Regions from separate parts of the Blastochloris viridis genome, predicted to be linked through region 1. Evidence: riboswitches for the same ligand, from Rfam matches in the RefSeq annotation. Region 1 holds a riboswitch; each other region holds the start of a gene.

Evidence for each region. Region 1 has a riboswitch for cobalamin ahead of BVIR_RS10255 (ribonucleoside triphosphate reductase). Riboswitches for the same ligand answer to the same signal wherever they lie in the genome.
Region 2: it holds a riboswitch for cobalamin, as region 1 does, so the genes downstream of both, BVIR_RS06175 (TonB-dependent receptor plug domain-containing protein) here and BVIR_RS10255 (ribonucleoside triphosphate reductase) in region 1, are expected to answer to the same signal.
Region 3: it holds a riboswitch for cobalamin, as region 1 does, so the genes downstream of both, cbpA (modified peptide precursor CbpA) here and BVIR_RS10255 (ribonucleoside triphosphate reductase) in region 1, are expected to answer to the same signal.

Annotation. Positions count from the first base shown of each region.
Region 1 is NZ_CP012946.1:2,333,029-2,339,442, reverse strand. Features, by position in the region: gene metE (5-methyltetrahydropteroyltriglutamate--homocysteine S-methyltransferase) at 12-2,354, shown strand; gene BVIR_RS10260 (acyl-CoA thioesterase) at 2,351-3,142, shown strand; cobalamin riboswitch at 3,197-3,396, shown strand; gene BVIR_RS10255 (ribonucleoside triphosphate reductase) at 3,633-5,654, shown strand; gene nrdD (anaerobic ribonucleoside-triphosphate reductase) at 5,672-5,872, shown strand; gene BVIR_RS10245 (anaerobic ribonucleoside-triphosphate reductase activating protein) at 5,865-6,414, shown strand, end outside.
Region 2 is NZ_CP012946.1:1,389,895-1,396,308, forward strand. Features, by position in the region: gene BVIR_RS06150 (DUF2336 domain-containing protein) at 1-164, shown strand, start outside; gene BVIR_RS06155 (Hpt domain-containing protein) at 221-814, opposite strand; gene BVIR_RS06160 (response regulator) at 826-1,371, opposite strand; gene BVIR_RS06165 (NAD kinase) at 1,533-2,315, opposite strand; gene cutA (divalent-cation tolerance protein CutA) at 2,464-2,784, shown strand; gene BVIR_RS06175 (TonB-dependent receptor plug domain-containing protein) at 2,984-5,017, opposite strand; cobalamin riboswitch at 5,183-5,391, opposite strand; gene BVIR_RS06180 (DUF4112 domain-containing protein) at 5,476-5,901, opposite strand; gene BVIR_RS06185 (MBL fold metallo-hydrolase) at 6,082-6,414, opposite strand, start outside.
Region 3 is NZ_CP012946.1:449,870-456,283, reverse strand. Features, by position in the region: gene cbpB (peptide-modifying radical SAM enzyme CbpB) at 1-1,029, opposite strand, end outside; gene cbpA (modified peptide precursor CbpA) at 1,026-1,172, opposite strand; cobalamin riboswitch at 1,285-1,418, opposite strand; gene BVIR_RS02055 (cold-shock protein) at 1,674-1,883, opposite strand; gene rpsU (30S ribosomal protein S21) at 2,241-2,597, shown strand; gene purU (formyltetrahydrofolate deformylase) at 2,900-3,802, shown strand; gene BVIR_RS02040 (helix-turn-helix transcriptional regulator) at 3,891-4,613, shown strand; gene ligA (NAD-dependent DNA ligase LigA) at 4,797-6,414, opposite strand, start outside.

The DNA of each region.
Region 1 (6,414 bases):
GGTTCGAGCCAATGTCTGTTCTCTCTCTTCCTGTCGCCACGCTGGGTGTGCCGCGGATCGGTCCGCGCCGCGAGTTGAAATCGGCGCTGGAGCGCTATTGGTCCGGCAAGATCGACGCCACCGCTCTCCAGGAGGCGGCCACCGGGCTGCGCGCCGCCAGCTGGGCATGCCAGGCTGCTCGCGGTGTCAGCGTCATCCCGTCGAACGACTTCTCACTTTATGACCACGTGCTCGACACCGCGGTGATGGTCGGCGCGGTGCCGGCGATCTATGGCTGGTCGGGCGGCGCGGTGCCGCTCGATAGCTATTTCGCCATGGCGCGTGGCAGCCAGGGCGCCGAGACCAGCTGCAGCTGCGGGCACGACGCATCCGGCGTTCCGGCGCTCGAAATGACCAAATGGTTCGACACCAACTATCATTACATGGTGCCGGAGTTTCAGCCTGGGCAGAGCTTTTCGCTGGCCTCGACCAAGCCGATCGACGAATACCGCGAGGCGGCAGCGCTGGGCTTTGCCACGCGCCCGGTGCTGCTCGGGCCGGTGAGCTTCCTCAAGCTTGGCAAGAGTCACGACGCCAGCTTCGATCGCCTGACGCTGCTCGCCGGCCTGATGCCGACCTATATCGAGGTGCTGCGTCGGCTGGCCGCCAATGGTGCGGAATGGGTGCAGCTCGATGAGCCGTGCCTGGTGCTCGACCTCTCCGACGCCGAGCGGCGGGCGCTGCGCGAAGCCTATGGCATGATCGCCTACGCGCTGCCCAAGCTGAAGATTATGCTGACCTCCTATTTCGGCGGGCTCGGCGGCAATCTGGAAACCGCGCTGGCGCTGCCGGTGGCCGGGCTGCATCTCGATCTGGTGCGGGCGCCGGAGCAGTTGGGCGATGTGCTGGCCAAGGCGCCGCGCGGGTTGGTGCTGTCGCTTGGTGTGATCGACGGCCGTAATATTTGGCGCGCCGATCTCGACGCCATCCTGACGCGGCTGGAGCCGGTGGTCGGCCGCCGCGGTGCCGATCACCTGGAACTCGCACCGTCGTGCTCGCTGCTGCACGTGCCGGTCGATCTCGAACTTGAGACCGACATCGACCCCGACCTCAAGCGCTGGCTGGCATTCGCGCTGCAGAAGATGGGCGAGCTTTCCGTGCTCGGCAAGGCGCTGGCCCAGGGCCGCGGCGCGGTGCGTGGCGAGCTCGACGACGCGGCGGCGGCGATCGCCTCGCGGAGGTCTTCGACCAAGGTGCACGATGCGGCGGTGGCGGCGCGCACCGCGGCGGTCGAGCCGTGGATGTCGTGGCGGGCGAACCCTTACCCGGAGCGGCAAACGGTGCAGCGGGAGGCGCTGAAGCTGCCGCAGTTTCCGACCACCACCATCGGCTCGTTCCCGCAGACCGCGGAGGTGCGCAAGGCACGCGCGGCGTTCGCCAAGGGCGAGCTGGGCGAGGACGACTACAACGCCTTCCTGCGTCGGGAGACCGAGGCGGCAGTCAAATGGCAGGAGGACATCGGCATCGACGTGCTGGTCCATGGCGAGTTCGAGCGCAACGACATGGTGCAGTATTTCGGCGAGCAGCTCGCCGGCTACGCCTTCACCAAGCACGGCTGGGTGCAGAGCTATGGCTCGCGCTACGTGCGCCCGCCGATCATCTTCGGCGACGTCTCCCGTCCGGCACCGATGACGGTGGCGTGGTCGAGCTTTGCCCAATCGCTGACGTCGCGGCCGATGAAGGGCATGCTCACCGGCCCAGTGACCATGCTGCAATGGTCGTTTGTGCGTGACGACCTGCCGCGCGCCGAGGTCTGCCGGCAGATCGCGCTCGCGTTGCGCGACGAGGTGACCGACCTCGAGGCGGCGGGTCTTAAGGTCATCCAGATCGACGAGCCGGCGCTGCGCGAAGGGTTGCCGCTGCGCCGCGCCGAGTGGCGTGCCTATCTCGATTGGGCGGTGGATTGCTTCCGGCTTGCCGCGGCGGGCGTGCGCGACGGCACCCAGATCCACACCCACATGTGCTACGCCGAGTTCAACGACATCATCGACTCGATCGGGGCACTGGACGCCGACGTCATCTCGATCGAAACCTCGCGTTCGAAGATGGAACTGCTCGAGGCGTTCGCGCTCTACCACTATCCCAACGAGATCGGTCCCGGCGTCTACGACATCCATTCGCCCCGCGTGCCGACCACCGCCGAGATGATAGAACTGTTGACGAAGGCTGCGCGCCGGTTGTCGCCGGATCAGATCTGGGTCAATCCGGACTGCGGATTGAAGACGCGGCGCTGGGAGGAAGTTCGCCCGGCGTTGGTCAACATGATGGAGGCTGCGCGGCAGATGCGCGCCAACAGGGCGGAGGCAGCTGAATGAGGGGGCAGGTGGTGCGGGCCACGCGGCTGGTCGATATCGTCTTTCCCGGCGACACCAACCACCACGGCACGCTGTTCGGCGGCATTGGCCTCGCCCACATGGACAAGGTGGCGTTCATCACCGCGACGCGCCACGCTCCGGTCGATTTCGTCACCGCATCGTGCGACGGCATCGACTTCAAGGCGCCCGGCCGGCTCGGCGATATCATCGAGCTGACCGGACGGGTGGTCAAAGTCGGCCGCCGTTCGCTGGCGGCAGAGGTCGAGATGGTGGCGGAGGCGCCGCTGACCGGCGAGCGCCGCCGCTGCGGCGGTGGCGTGTTCAACATGGTCGCGGTCGGCGAACTCGCTGGCCTCGGCGGCCAATTGCCACAGCTCAAGCCGGCGCCGATGGTGGAGCCGGACGCTGAACTGCGCTCGGTGGAGCTGGTGTTTCCCGAGCACACCAGCCATTACGGCAGCCTCTATGGCGGCAACGCGCTTGCCGCCATGGGCAAGGCGGCATTCGTGGTGGCGACGCGCTATTGCCGCCGCTCGGTGGTGTTGGCCGCGGCAAAACGAGTCGATTTCACCGCCCACGTCCACGAAGGCGAGATCGTCGAATTGGTGTCGCGGGTCAGCGCGGTCGGCAACACGTCGATGACGGTTACGGTGGAGATGTGGGCCGAAACGCTGGGCACCGGTGCGCGGCGTTTATGCGGCCATGGCCAGTTCGTGATGGTGGCGGTCGATGATCGCCACCATCCGATCCCGGCTCGGCCGGTCGTGGCGGTGGATACCGCCGGCTGACGCCGTTCACAGCCGGCGGGGGACGCGTTCTTGACTCGACTCAGGCGACAAAGCTACAGCATATAGTGCCTCGGTCCCCGCGATGATCAACATCTGGGGCTAAGAGGGAAGCCGGTGCAAGTCCGGCGCTGCCCCCGCAACTGTGAGCGGCGAGCCGACGTCCATGTGAAGTCACTGGGGCTTGAGGGTTCCGGGAAGACGGACGAAGGCAACGACCCGCGAGCCAGGAGACCTGCCGCAGCACGGTACGAAGCCGGCCTGTTTGGGCCGGCGTTTCGTATTCCGATCGCCAACAGCCCTCGCTCGAGCAGGGGTTTTGGCGAAAGGACGAACTGGGATCGCCATGCGATTTCGGTTCCCGCATCGACGTCCTCGGGCGGGGTGTCCCGGCGGAGCGCGGACCGGCGCCTGCGGCTGTCGCCGCCTGCCGGCCACGGCCTCCGGTGTCCTCCGCCCGTTCTGCCGAGGAAACTCCGTGCCGAGGAGCGCCATGTCCCCCGCCGATCCCGTCGTTCTGCCGTCCAACGTCATCAAGCGAACCGGGCAGCCGGTGGTGTTCGACGGCGACAAGATCCGCGTCGCCATCGAGCGCGCCGGCAAGGCAACCGGCGAGTTCGACCGGCCGGACAGCGCCCGGCTGGCCGAGCAGGCGATCAAGGTGCTCGCCCACCGCTTCCAGGGTCAGGCACCGCACATCGAGCAGATCCAGGACGTGGTCGAGCAGGTGCTGATCTCGGCCGACCATTTTGCCACGGCGCGCGCGTACATCGTCTATCGCGAGCAGCGCGCCCGCCTGCGCCGCGACGCCAGGACGGCGGTCGACGTCGAAACCTCGGTCAATGAATATCTCGACCGGGCGGACTGGCGGGTGAGCGCCAACGCCAACCAGGGATATTCGCTGGGCGGGCTGATCCTCAACGTTTCCGGCAAGGTGGTGGCCAATTATTGGCTGTCGCACGTCTACCCGCCCGAGGTCGGCCGCGCCCACCGCGAGGGCGATCTTCATATCCACGACCTCGACATGCTGGCCGGCTATTGCGCCGGCTGGTCGCTGCGCACGCTGCTGATGGAGGGCCTGAACGGCGTGCCGGGCAAGGTCGAGGCGGCGCCGCCGAAGCACCTCTCCAGCGCGGTCGGCCAGATCGTCAACTTCCTCGGCACGCTGCAGAACGAGTGGGCCGGCGCCCAGGCATTTTCCTCGTTCGACACCTATCTCGCGCCGTTCGTGCGCAAGGACCAACTGTCCTACGCCGAGGTGCGCCAGTGCATTCAGGAACTGGTCTATAACCTCAACGTGCCCTCGCGCTGGGGCACCCAGACGCCGTTCACCAATCTCACCTTCGACTGGACCTGCCCCGACGACCTGCGCGACCAAGTTCCGGTGATTGCCGGCGAGGAGATGGATTTCACCTACGGCGATCTCCAGGTCGAGATGGACGGCATCAACCGCGCCTATATCGAGGTGATGACCAAAGGTGACGCCAAGGGCCGCGTCTTCACCTTCCCGATCCCGACCTACAACATCACCCCCGATTTTCCGTGGGAGAGTGAGAACGCCGGGCTTCTGTTCGAGATGACGGCGAAATACGGGCTGCCGTACTTCCAGAACTTCGTCAATTCCGAGCTGAAGCCGCACATGGTGCGCTCGATGTGCTGCCGGCTTCAACTCGACTTGCGCGAACTTCTCAAGCGCGGCAACGGCCTGTTCGGCTCCGCCGAGCAGACCGGGTCGGTCGGCGTCGTCACGCTCAACTGCGCCCGGCTCGGCTACACCAGCCGCGGTGACGACGCCAAGCTGTTCGCGCGCCTCGATGCGCTGTTGGAGATCGCGCGCACCAGCCTCGAGATCAAGCGCAAGGTGATCCAGCGCCACATCGACGCCGGGCTGTTTCCCTACACGCGGCGCTATCTCGGCACGCTGCGCAACCACTTCGCCACCATCGGCGTCAACGGCATCAACGAGATGATCCGCAACTTCACTGCGGACGCCGAGGACATCACCACGGAGTTCGGCCACGCCTTCGCGGTGCGGGTGCTCGACCATCTGCGCGCGCGCATCACCGCGTTCCAGGAGGAGACCGGCCACCTCTATAACCTTGAGGCGACGCCGGCCGAGGGCACCACCTACCGCTTCGCGCGGGAGGACAGGAAGCGCTTCCCCGGCATCCTGCAGGCCGGCACGCCCGACCAGCCCTACTACACCAATTCCAGCCAGCTGCCGGTCGGGTTCACCGACGATCCGTTCGAGGCCCTGGCGCGGCAGGACGAACTACAGCGCAAGTACACCGGCGGCACCGTGCTGCATCTCTATATGGGGGAGCGCATTTCCTCCGCCGCGGCGTGCAAGACACTGGTGCGGCGGGCGCTGGAAAACTTCCGACTGCCTTATCTCACCGTAACGCCGACGTTCTCGATCTGCCCCAAACACGGCTACATTAAAGGTGAGCACGCTTTCTGCCCGAAATGCGACGCCGAGCTGATCGCTCGCAAGCAGCACGCCGCAGCCCATTAACTGAACTGGAGCCCGCCATGACCCATATGCCGTCTCCCGCCGACCTCAAGCCCGTCATTGAGCTGAAGGATAGCGAACGCCAGCCTTGCGAAATCTGGACGCGGGTGATGGGCTATCACCGCCCGGTGGCGTCGTTCAATCGCGGCAAGCAAGGCGAGTTCGCCGAGCGGCGCTGCTTCAGCGAGGGGCGGGTGAAGCTTGAGACCGAGCTTGGCTGAGTTGCGCATCGGCGGGCTGGCGCGGCTGTCGTGCTGCGATTGGCCGGGCCAACTCGTCGCCACGGTGTTCTTGCAGGGTTGCCCGTGGCGTTGCCGCTACTGCCACAATCCGCATCTGCTGCCGCCGCGCGGCGCCGAGCAGGTCGCGTGGCCTGATGTGCTGGCGTTCCTTACGGCCCGCCGCGGCCTTCTCGACGGCGTGGTGTTCTCCGGCGGCGAGCCATCGGTTCAGGCGGCGCTGACGGAGGCGGCCGGGGAGGTGCGGGCGCTGGGGTTTCGCGTCGGCCTGCACACCGGCGGCCCGGCGCCGGAGCGGCTTGCCGCGCTGCTGCCGCTCGTCGACTGGGTCGGCTTCGATATCAAGGCGCCGTTCGACGACTACGCCCGCATCACCGGCGTCGCCGGCAGCGGCGAGGCGGCGCGCGCCAGCCTGAAGCTCCTGCTTGCCAGCGGCGTCGCCTGCGACCTGCGCACCACCGTCCACCCGGCACTGCTCGACGAGGTCGCGCTGGCGCGGCTCTGCAGCGAGCTCGCGGCGCTGG
Region 2 (6,414 bases), 940 kb from region 1:
CGGTGCAACTGCGCCGGCGTATGGTTGAGCGGGTGCTGACACTCTATCGCGGCCACGATCCGCGCGAACTCGACGGCTATTTCGCGCTGCTGCGGCGCTACGCGGCGGAGGCCGCGCGCGAGGAAGCGCGGGCGTTCACTGAGGACCTCGCCGAGGTGGCGTAGCGCGGCATTCGGTCAGGCGAGCGCTGCGGTTCGGGCGCGGTGCGCCGCGGGCGCGGTCAGCGCAATGATGGATCGGGTACGATCGAGGGCGAGGTGTTGTCGGCCAGCCAGTCGGCGTCGTCTTTGTGCTGCTCCCGCAGGAACGCCTCCGCCATCGAGCGCAGATGCTCGGCCACCTCGCGGGCGGTGGTATCGCCGCCGCCGCGCATGTTCTCGCGCACTACCGCGCGGATGGCGGCGACGTGGCGGTCGATCAGTTCCAGCGGCAGTGCCGCCGGTTTCGGGGTGTGGAAGATCAGCCGGCACAGGCTGTCGGCGATCTCGGCAGCGAGCGGGAAGCCGAAGGTGGCAGCCTCGCCCTTGATGTCGTGGGCGGCGCGGAACATCACCTGCGTCGAGCCCTTGGACAGTCCGCCGGACGACAGCGCCTTGCGCGAGGCTTCCAGCCGGTCGCACTCGATCGCCATCCAGCCGTCGAACTCCGATGACAATTCGTTCAGCGCCGCCTCGGCGCGCTCGATCGCCTCGAAGTCGAGCCCGTTCTCGTCCGCAGACACCTTGCGAGCGAACGACTTGAGGTTCTTCTTCGGCACGATCACGTCGTGATCGTGGAACGGGGTCACGCTGGCGTCGGGCTTGGCGTTGGTCATGGTCTTCGATCTCAGGTCGGCGAGCGCAGCTTGTCGAGCAGCGGCTGGGCCTTGATGACTTCGGCCTTGCCGCCCTTGCGGCGTTCCGGGCCGACATAGTTCGGGTTGACGTTCCGCCGACGATCAGGACCGAAGAATGTCTTGGTTTTGATGAACGGGCGCGGATTGATCACCACATTGAGGATTCGTTGGTAAAGGGCCTGTGCCGAAATCGGCTTGCACAGGAACTCCGTGACCCCCGAATCGCGCGCCTCGATGACGCGGCGCTTTTCGCTGTGGCCGGTCAACATGATGATCGGCACGTAGGGATTGGCGTTCGCGCCCGGCTGGCGAATCATCGACGTCAGTTCGAGACCGTCGAAGATCGGCATCGCCCAATCGGTGATGACGATGTCGGGCGTGTAGGAGGTGAACGCCTCAAGGCCAGCGGCGCCGTCCTCGGCCTCATAGACCTCGCGGGCGCCGTAACCGTGCAGGAGGGTGCGGACGATGCGCCGCATGTGCGCATTGTCGTCGATCACCAGAAAGCGGAGTCGATTGAAATCAATGTGGAACATGCGTCGGCCGTTGTCCGGACTTTGATCCAGGCTAACAACCGACCGTTAAGGATCCGTGGAGACGGAAGCGTTCCGCTGGGAAAACGCGCTTGCGGGAAAAACCGGTGGCCGACTGGGTTGCGCCGGGGTGGGTGGAAGATCAAGTTCAGCAGCCGCGGGTATCAGGTGCCGAACTGCTCGCGCAGGATGCGCTCATCAAGGCTGTGGCCGGGGTCGAACAGCATTGTCAAAGAGATCGACGGGTCCATGCGCGCCGATACCTCCCGGACGTTGCGGACCTCGATGTGGTCGGCGGCCGCGCTCACCGGGCGCTTGTCGGCCTCCAGCACCTCGATGCGGACCTCGGCGCGGTCGGGTAGGATGGCGCCGCGCCAGCGCCGCGGCCGGAACGCCGACAGCGGCGTCAGCGCCAGCAGCGGCGAGTCGAGCGGCAGGATCGGCCCGTGGGCCGAGAGGTTATAGGCGGTCGAGCCGGCAGGGGTGGCGACCAGGATACCGTCGCAGATCAGTTCGGCGAGGCGCTCGCGGCCGTCGACCAGGATGCGCAACTTGGCCGCCTGGTAGGACTGGCGCAGCAGCGACACCTCGTTGATGGCATTGGCGATGTGGATGGCGCCGTCGCCGTCGCGCGCGGTCATCACCAGCGGGTGGATGATGGTCGGCTCGGCTGCTGCGAGGCGGCCGACGATGCCGTCCTCGATGAAGTCGTTCATCAGGAAGCCGACCGAACCACAATTCATGCCGTAGATCGGGGTTCCCTTGTGCATGACGTGGTGGAGGGTCTGCAGCATGAGCCCGTCGCCGCCCAGCGCCACCACGACGTCGGCGTCGTTGGGGTCGCAGCGGCCATAGCGCGCCTCGAAACGGGCGAGCGCCGCCTGAGCGTCCGGAGCCGGGCTCCCGACGAAGGCGACCTTGTCAAAACGGCGAGGGGATTCGTGCATTGCGGCGGCTAGCCAGCATTTTCAGACTGCGCCAACATAGGGTGCGCCTGGAATTCCTGCAAAGACTCGGCTGTTGCGACCTGCATAAACCACCGTGCCGCGGCCGTCCCCCCCTCCGATCGCAGCATCCAGCGCTGGAGACAAAGCTATGGAACAGGCGGCGCTCGTTTATACGACGTGGCCCTCGGTCGTGGAGGCGGAGGCTGCAGGCTTGGCGTTGATCGAGGCGACGCTGGCGGCCTGCGTCAACATCCTGCCCGGCATGCGCTCGATCTATCGCTGGGAGGGCGTGGTCGAACGCGCCCAGGAGACGGTGATGATCGTCAAGACCAACACGACGCGATCCGACGCCGTGGTGGCGGCGGTGAGGGCGCGCCACCCCTACAAGACCCCAGCCATCGTGGTGGTGCCGGTGACCGGTGGCGAGCCGGCCTATCTCGCCTGGATCATCACCGAAACAGCCGAGTGACGGCGGCGACCGCCGGCGCGGGGCGAGGGGCTTTTCGCCGGCGGGCAGCGGTGAAGACGCCTCTCTGCGATCGTTGTGGGTCCCGGTCGACCGTCCGTTGAGCGGCTGGCCGGCTCGATCGGGTCGGCGGAGCCCGAAAAGCGCAGCTGGCAGTCCTGCGTTCCTGCCGCCGCGCCGGGCGGCGGCAGGACTGCAGCGGTCAGTAACGGGCGGCGATCGCCTTCGGCTCGGCCTCGCCGCCGAGCTTGACCTTGAGGCCGGCATAGACCACCGCGCCGGGCGACAGGTACGAGTAGACCTCCTCGTATGTCTCGTCGAACATGTTGTCAGCGCGCAGGTAGATCGTGGTCTGCGGCGTCAGGTCATACGATATCAACGCGTTGACCAGGGTGTAGGACCCGAGTTCGACCCGCTCGGTGTTGAGGCCATAGTATGTGTCCATCATCGAGCCGTTGAACACCACCGCTACAGTTGCGCGCCCGCGGCCATCGGCGAACTTCACCGTGGCGCGGCCGGAGGCGGCGTGCATCGGAATGCGGGTGGCGCCGAGCACGGTCTGCTGGGCGGTGTCGTAGGCATCGGCGTCGGTGTAGGTGTAGGTGCCCTCCAGCGACAACCACGGCAGGGGCTCGGCCTTGAGCGCGACTTCGACGCCCTGGCGCTCGGTTCTCATCGGCGAATTGACCGCGCTTTTGAGGCCGCTGCCGAGGGTGACGGTGCGGATCTCGTCGGTGAGGTCCATCCAGAAATAGGTGACGTCGAAGAACAGCTTGCCGTCGATCAGGGTCTGTTCGACGCCGGTATCCCAGCCGGTCGACTGCTCGGGCTTGAGGTCAGGATTGCCGACGAAGGTGCCGGGAATGCTGCCGAACTGCTGCAGGAAGGTCGGCTTGGTGACGCCGGTGCCGACCGAGGAATGCAGCCGGGTGCCGGTGGAAAACGTCTGCGAGGCCGTCACGCGCCAAGTATCGGCATCCTCGAACACTTCGAAGTCGTCGTGGCGCACCGCCGTCGAGAGCGCGAGCCCGGTCGGCAGATCGAGCAGATACTCAGCGAACAGGCCGGTCTGCGACCGCGACAGGCCGGCGGTCCAGGTCGGATCGACATAGGGGCCCGATTGACGATAGTCCTCGTCCTGGTAATCGGCGCCGATGGCGAGGGTATTCTGGGCGCCGGCCAGCCAAGGTGTTTCGAACTTCAGTGCGCCCTTGGTGTCGAGCGTGGTGCGCTGGCCGTTGTAGAAATAGTTGCCCCACTCCGGCGAGCGCGAATCCAGATTGTGCTCGAAGGACTTGATGCCGAAGGTCTGGGTCCAGCGGCCATCCCACAGCTTCAGCGTGCCGACCGCGCTCGCCGACAAATTGTCGTAGGCCGAGGTGTCGGCCTTGTCGACCACGCGGCCATAGGTCGCCGGATTGGCCGGAATGGGCGTCCAGTCCGGCAGGTAGCCGATGGTGGCATAGTCGCTATTGTCGGTCTTGGTCGCACGGTCCATCCAGTGGACCGAGCCTTCGAGATTGAAATACTCGTTGAAGTCGACACCGGCCTTGCCGGACACCACGGTGGCGTGGCTGCCGTCGGTTTCCGAGCCCCAGCGCGAGACGTTGAAGCCGCGCGTCGATTCGTTCGACACCGTCAGCGCGCCGTAGACCGGGCCGACCGCGCCGCGTGCCGAGGCGGCCGCGCCACCCGAATTGCGGGTGCCGATCTCGGCGCGCGTGGTGAGTTCCGGCTTGGCCAGGCCGCGGCCGCTCTTGGTGATCACCGAAATCACGCCGGCCTGGGCGTCGGCGCCCCACACGCCGGACTGCGGGCCGCGCAGCACCTCGATGCGCTCGATGTCGTCGACCAGGAAGCCGGCGAAGTCGAAGCTGTTGTTGTCGACGCCGTTCACCTTCACGCCGTCGATCATCACCATGAGGTGGGTCGGCTTCATGCCGCGCATGCGCACCTCGGTGAGGCCGCCGCGCGGGCCGGTGGTGCCGACGGCGACGCCGGCGACCTGCCGCAGCGCGTCGGGCACCGTGGTGATGCCGTTGGCACGCAGTTCGTCGCCTCGAATCACCGTCACCGCCGACCCGACCTTGGAGGCTTCCACCGGCACTTGGCTGGCGGTGACCACGAGTTCGGGCAGATCGTTGTCAGATTGCGCCAGCGCCGGCAGTGCGACGAGCGGGATCAACGAGGTCGTAAGCAGAAAGCTATGCAAAGCCGAGCGGGCGGACGCCGCCATGACGCATCTCCGGGAGCCAGAAGATCGACAGGAATCGCGGCGGCCCAGGCTTTCGCCCAGCGCTGGCATCGTTCAAAGCTCAAGGCGTGGCGCATGGCCGACCCTCCGCGACAGTTCCACTGTCACCGAGCGGAGAGACCGCCCCGGCCGCGCGCCCCGCACGCCGGAAGGTGACTCGCACAGGTCGGTCTCCTGGCTCGCGGGTCATCGCCTGCCGCCGCCTTCCCAGAGCTGGACCTCCAGTGGCGTATCGACGGTTGGCTCACCGCTCACAGTTGCGGGGGCAGCCTCGGATTCGTCCAGCCGCTCCGCGGCCGTCCTCACCGTGTTCCCTGGGCCGGATGCACCGGCCCACCTGCACAGGGCCAATTCGCAGTTTCGTTAAGGTGTTGTCAAGGCTTGGCCACGGTTCTGCCACCGTTATGCCCGGCCGCGGCCATGGCGGGCCGGCGCGGCGGCTACAGCCGGGTGGCGGTGCCGTCGATGGTGCGCCGGCGGGCCTTGCGCTCCAGGTGGCGCTGCAGCAGCGCCATGTTGCGCTTGTTGGCGCGGAACAGCACATCGGCCGCGTCGCCAAGTACGGGCACTGCGCCGAGCGCGAAATCCAGCATCACGTTGCCGGCCATGCGGGCGACCAGATGGTTCGGCGCGCCAAGCTGACGGGCCTCGTAGACCAGATAGGAGCCGAGCGCCGCCGAGATGGCGTCGCCGATGCCGGGAACGAGGCCGATCATGGCGTCCAGCCCGAGCCGAACCTTGGTGCCGGGCACCTCGAACGCGCTGTCGAGCAATTGTGCCAGCACCGACAGCCGCTGCAGCGCAGCCCGCTCATAGGGATCGGCGGGGTCGAAGGTGTCGGTCCAATGCAGGTGGGTCGTGCTCATGGCGTCCAGATGGGATGCCGATGACGGGACGCAAGCCGGCCTGGCGGCAGATCAGCGATGCCGCCCGGCACCATGTTTCCGCATGGGAAGTTTCCGCTAGGTCTTGGCGCGATCCACCGAAACAGCTTCGGCCAAATCGGTGTCCGGAAACGGCGAAACGCCCCGGCCTTGATGGCGGGATCACACCTGTGCCGACCACTGCACCGGCACGAAGCGGTAGCCGGAGCCCTCGCGCAGGATGTGGCCGTTGGCCGGGAACGGGAAATGGAACCCGGCGACGCGCACCCGCTCGGCCGCGGCACGGTCGAGCAGCTTGCGGCGCGTCATTCGCGCAGTGTCCCAATCCATGTCGAACACCGCCGCCCATCCGGGATGGCGCACGAACAGCGCCGGATGGTTGGCGGTGTCGGACAGCACCAGCAGTTCCTCGCGCCCGGAGGACAGCAGGAAAGCGGTGTGGCCGGGGGTATGGCCGGGGGCGTCGATGGCGGAGATGCCACCGGCAATCTCCTG
Region 3 (6,414 bases), 1.8 Mb from region 1:
GCCGCCGCACGGCGAGATGTCGCACATCAGCCGCCGCGCGGTCGGCGCCAGGATGCCGATCAGGATGTTGGCGAAGTTCGCCACCACCAGCTTGCGGCCGGTTTGGCGATAGAGCGCGTGGCTGCGCTCCAGCGCGGCGATGAACGCCTCGGCCAGCGGCGCATCGTCGGGCCGCACCGTGCGCGCGCCGGGCAGCGTGCAGCGGATGACGTTGAGCATGCATGCCGGCACCTCGCGGGCGTGCAGGAACTCGACCATGGCATCGAGCTGGTCCAGGTTCTGCGAACTCATGGTGCAGATGACGTTGAAGGCCGGATAGCCCTTCAGCCGTTCGATCGCCTCGACCACCTTGTTATAGACCCCGGCGCCGCTCCAGTTCGCGCGGGTGCGGTCGGCGATCGCCGCGACCGGGGCGTCGAGCGACAGGCCGATGCCGACGCCGCGGCTGGTAAGGAAGGCGATAGCCTTGTCGTCGAGCAACGTGGCGTTGGTCTGCACCCCGAAGCGGAAGCGGTCCTTGAAGGCGTCGATGCCCTGGAAGATGGCGTCCCGCGCGATCATCGGCTCGGCGCCGTGGAAGATGATCTGCGGTTTGCGCCCCTCCGGCATGTGGCGGCGGAAATAGCGCTCGAGCCGCGACAGTGCGTCGAGCAGGGTCGGCGCATCCATGTCGGTGCCGTCCCGCCGCATCTCGGCCGGGATGTAGCAATAGGTGCAGTTGAGGTTGCAGCGCTCGGTGGCGTTGACATAGACCGCCGAGGGCTTGAGCCCGAACCTGAGCGCCGCCATCTCGCGGCCGAAGGCGTCGGCGCTGGCGCGATAGCCTTCGAGCAGCGCGCCGCCGGCCAGGGTGTCGGCGAGCTGGTCCTTGGCGATCAGCGCCCAGAACGCGGTGTCGGGCGAGATCAGCGCGATATGGGTGGGGTGGCCGATGTCGTAGGGCTGAAGCTGAGGCCCCATGCCGCTGTTGACGAAACGGCCCCGCGAGGGGGCCGTCCCGAGCGCCGTCGGATCGAACGGCGCGTTCATTTCAAAGCCTCTTTGTCCATCAGCACGAAGTGCGACAGGCCGGTGCCCTCGCTGTCGCAACTCTTGCGGATGGCGATGACGGCGGGGCGCGGCGCCGGCTGAGCGGCGGCGGGGCGGGTGGTGGCAGTGGCGGTGTGGTCCATTCCTCGGGCTCCATGTTGGCGACCGGGCGTTCGGCAGCGGCCGCGCGCAAGCGCACGCGGGACTGCCGAAACCCTTTGCCATCGGATTTCGCCCGATCTGACGTTCCAGCAGGTCTTCTGGCTCTCGGATCGACCGCCGCCTCGCGCCTTCCCGACCGGGTGGTCCCCGTCAGTGGCTGGCTCTCGCCGTCGAAGCGGCGTCCCCGATTACAGCGGCGGGTCCGCCACGGATTTTCACCGTGTTCCGGGATGCTGGAACTATGCCGCCAGCTAACCCGGCCGGGCCGGCGCCGTCAATCGCCCGGTCGAAACGGCAACGGCCGCGCCCGGTAACCGGGCGCGGCCGTTGTGAGTCGACTGTGGAGTTTCTCCGCGCGCACTCAGCGCCGCCCTGGGTCAGGGCAGGCCTCCGCGGAAAATCCGTTACGCAAGTTCCCTTGCGTCAGATCCGTCGCGCAACAGCCGCGGCCCGACCCTCAAGGCATGCCGGGCCGCCGGCGATCACGCCGGCTGGATGTTGTTGACCGCGACCTTGCCGGTGCGACGGTCCTCGGCGGTGTCGAAGGTCACCTTCTGGCCCTCGGCGAGGCCGCGGATGCCGGCACGCTCGAGCGCAGTGGCGTGGACGAACACGTCCTTGCTGCCGTCGTCGGGACGGATGAAGCCATAGCCCTTTTGGTCGTTGTAGAATTTCACGGTGCCGGTAATCATGTGGTGTCTCCTCCGCCAGTCAGGTGCACGTGATCGCAGAACAGCGCGCGTTCCGCAACTCCAGGTTCGTCGATGTTTGGAAAGACTTGAGAACGTGCGCCCGGCTAAGCCTGGGCGGAACGGCCCGATCGTCCGGCCAAAGTTCGATACCGGCGGGGATATAGGCGCTGGCGGCCCGAGCCACAAGGGTTTCCTCGCAGAGGAACACCCTGGAGTAGGTAGAATGGCGAATTTTCGGCGGCAGGCCGCGTTTTCTCGCAGCGTTGCCCGCCGGACGTGATAAGCAACCGCATTTCCCAGGCTGCCGCCGTCGTACCCGGCTGGCCGCGCAGCACAACCCAAAGATCGGAACATCGTTTGCAGGTTTTCGTCCGCGACAACAATGTCGAACAAGCCCTCAAAGTCCTCAAGAAAAAGATGCAGCGGGAAGGCGTCTTCCGCGAGATGAAGCAGCGGCGGGCCTACGAGAAGCCCTCCGAGCGCAAGACCCGCGAAAAGGCCGAGGCCGTTCGTCGCATGCGCAAGGCCGCTCGCAAGCAGGCCCAGCGCGAAGGTCTGCTGCCGGCGCCCAAGCGCCCGGCGCGTGACGCTCGTGGCGGTCGGCCGGGCTTCGGAGCACGTCCGGGCTTTGGCGCCCCGCCGCGTCCGCGTCCCGTCACCGCAGCGCCCGGCTCGCCCGAGGCCATCGGTGACACCACGGGCACGCTGACCTGACCCCGGTCTCCGCCCTGCCAAAAAACGGCACGCAGGCCCCCGGCGTTTCGCCGCAAATACCGCCGGCGCGACATCATGGTCTCGGTCATGATGCGTATGCCGGGCGAAATCCGGGTGCCAGCGGCCGCGGAGAGTGCTAATCCGTGGCCGCGGGCATTGCCGCGCCGAGGTCGGCCCCAGGCGCGTTCTGCTCGTCGATGATACGCGACTCCATCCCTCGACGCGGCAGAGCCCGACCCCCGGGGTTCCGTTGCATCGATCCCGCCCGCTAACCCGGCGGCTTCGAGTACGGACACGCGATTATGCAGTTACCGCTCCCGCAGTCCCAGATCGTGCAGGCTTCTTCCGAGCCGGCGCAACCGCAGTTCACGCTGACGATCTCCTGTCCCGACCGCATCGGCGTGGTGGCGGAGGTCAGCGGATTTCTGACCCATCACGAGTGCTTCATCACCTCGTCGTCGCACTTCGGTGACATCGAGACCGGCCAGTTCTTCATGCGCACGGCGTTCCTGCTGCCGCCGGGGCTGTCGTTCGCCGATCTGACCCCGAAGTTCGCGCCGATCGCCAGCAAGTTCTCGATGAAGTGGGGCTTTCACGACGAGCGCCGCAAGGACCGCGTGCTGCTGCTGGTCTCCAAGCAGGGCCACTGCCTCAACAATATGCTGTATCTCTACCTCAGCGGCAGCCTGCGGATCGAGATTCCGGCGATCATCTCCAACCACCGCGACCTTGAGCAGATGAGCGGCTGGCACCGCATTCCGTTCTACCATCTGCCGGTGACCAACGAGACCCGCGCCCAGCAAGAGGACAAGATCATCAAGCTGGTCGACGACCTCAAGATCGACCTGATCGTGCTCGCCCGCTACATGCAGATCCTGTCGCCCAAGCTGTGCGAAGCGCTGGCGTGGCGCGCCATCAACATCCACCACTCGTTTCTACCGAGCTTCAAGGGCGCCATGCCCTACCATCAGGCCCACACCCGCGGCGTGAAGCTGATCGGCGCCACTGCCCACTACGTCACCAAGGACCTCGACGAGGGCCCGATCATCGAGCAGGACGTCGAGCGGGTCGACCACACCCTGACGGTGGACGAGCTGATCACCATCGGCCGCGACATCGAGACCCGGGTGCTGTCGCGCGCGGTGCGCTGGCACACCCAGCACCGCGTGCTGCCCAACGGGACCAAGACCGTGGTGTTCCGCTGACGGCGGGACGCCGGCGGCGCCTCGTGGGCGACGCCCGCGTTTCGCCGAAAGGTTGCAAAACGCCGCCAATCAAATATCATCCGTAATTATGCAGGCGTGCGGCGTCGTTGCCGAGAAGGTTGCCGCCATCCTCGCCGCCCCACAAGCGGGCAGCGAGGGTGGGAGGCTGTTGTCGGCCCACCTCGCGGCGCTGCACCGGATGGCGCCGTTCGAGCGCTATTCGATGGCCGGCCTGCCGCAGCCCGGACGGGGCATCGGCACCGGCACGGTGCTCGCCAGCACCTGGCCCGAGGGGCTGCTGCACGACTATCTCGGCGCTCGCTGGTTCGAGACCGACCCCACCGTGCTGGTGATGCGGCGGTCGCCCGGCTTGTTTTCCGACACCGTGCTGGCGGATGCGACGCCCGACCTCATCGCCGCCCGCCGGCTGCAAACCGTGAAGGAAGGCGCCGGGCGTCATTTCGTCGGCGTGCCGATCCGCCATTTCGGCCGGCCGGTCGGCGCCGTGGTGATCTACCGCCACGAGGCGTTCTCGCCGACGGAATCGGCGGTGATCGAGCTGGTCGCCCCGGCGCTGCACGCCGCCGCCGCCGGGCTGCCGACCGCGAGCGAGCCGGGTCCGCTGACCCCGCGCGAGCGCGAGTGCCTGGCGTGGTGCTCGGAAGGCTTCACCTCCCGCCAGATCGGCGACCGGCTGTTGATCAGCGAATTCACCGCGATCGCCCACCTCAACGCCGCGATGCGCAAGCTGGGCGCCGGCTCGCGCACCCAGGCGGTGGCCGAGGCCATCCGCCACGGCCACATCGCCTGATACGCGTCCTGAGGTTCGGCCTGCCCGGCCCATGCTTCGAGACGGCTGCTTCGCAGCCTCCTCAGCATGAGGCCGAGAATGGTCGCTCATCAGGGCCACTGATGTAACCCGACATCATCCTTGGCGACGCGGTGTTCGGCCGCTCCATTGGATGAGCCGGGCTCACCAAACAGCTGACGGAAATCAGCGCGTCTCGCCGATCAGCTCGAACCACTCGTCCTCGGTCAGCACTACGACGCCGAGGCCTTTCGCCTTGTCGAGCTTGGAGCCGGCGCCGGGGCCGGCAACAACGTAGGAGGTCTTGGCCGACACCGAGCCCGCCACCTTGGCGCCCAGGCGCTCGGCCATCGCCTTGGCCTCATCCCGCGTCATCTTTTCCAGCGTGCCGGTGAAGACGACGGTCTTACCGGCCACCGGGCTTTCGGAGCGAGGCTGCTCGGCATCAAGGATGGTGACTTCCGCCACCAGGTTCTCGACGATGCCGAGGTTGTGCGGCTCGGCGAAGAACGCCGCGACCGCGCCCACCACCGCATCGCCGATCTGGTCGATGGCATCCATCTCCGCCCGCGCCGCCTCATCCCCCGCCGCGATCTTCTCGGCGGCGGCGCAGAACGCGGTCCAGGAGCCATAGGCGCGGGCGAGCTGGCGCGCGGTGGTCTCACCGACATGACGAATGCCGAGGGCGTAGAGGAAGCGCTCCAGCGCCACCGTGCGCCGCGCCTCGATGGCAGCGAACAGGTTCTTCACCGAGGTGGTGCCGAAGCCGTCCTTGTCCTTCAGCTTCTTGAAGTTCGCCGCATCGCGCCGCGCCAGGGTGAAGATGGCGGCCGGCTCCTTCACCGGCAAATCGGCATCCTCGAAAAAGAACGCGATCTGCTTTTCCCCCAATCCCTCGATGTCGAAGGCGCGGCGCGACACGAACAGCCGAAGGTGCTCGATGCGCTGGAACGGGCAGGCGAACTCGCCGGTGCATCTGCGCACCGCGCTGGCCTCGCCCGACGCCAGTTCCTCGCGCACCAGCGGCGTCTTCAGCTCGCACTGGCACACGTCGGGGAACGCATAGGGCGCCTCGCCGCGCGGCGCGTCCTCGATCACCCGCACCACCTGGGGAATGACGTCGCCGGCGCGCTGGATCTCCACGGTGTCGCCGACCCGGACGCCGAGCCGCGCGATCTCGTCGGCATTGTGCAAGGTGGCGTTCTGCACCACCACGCCGCCCACCGTGACCGGCTCAAGCTTTGCCACCGGGGTGTGAGCGCCGGTGCGGCCGACCTGGATGTCGATGGCTTTGACCAGCGTGGTCGCCTTCTCGGCCGAGAACTTGTGGGCGATCGCCCAGCGTGGCGAGCGCGACACGAAGCCGAGCCGGTTTTGCAACTCGATGGAGTCGACCTTGTAGACCACGCCGTCGATGTCGTAGCCAAGGCTCGCGCGCTGGCTCTCGATCAGCCGATAGTGCGCCAAAAGCTCTTCGGCCGAGTGGCACAGCGTGGTGAGATCGTTGGTGGCAAAGCCAAATGATCTCAGCGCCGCGACCATGCCGAACTGGGTGGCGGCCGGCAGATCGCCGGACACCTCGCCCCAGCCATAGGCGAAGAATTTCAGCGGCCGCGATTGGGTGATGCGCCAATCGAGCTGGCGCAGCGAGCCGGCGGCAGCATTGCGCGGATTGGCGAAGGCGGGCTTGCCCTCCGCCGCCTGCCGGGCATTGATGGCGGCGAAGTCGGCGTGGGACAGATAGACCTCGCCGCGCACCTCGAACACGGCGGGCGCGTCGCCGTGCAGCCGCTCCGGCACGTCG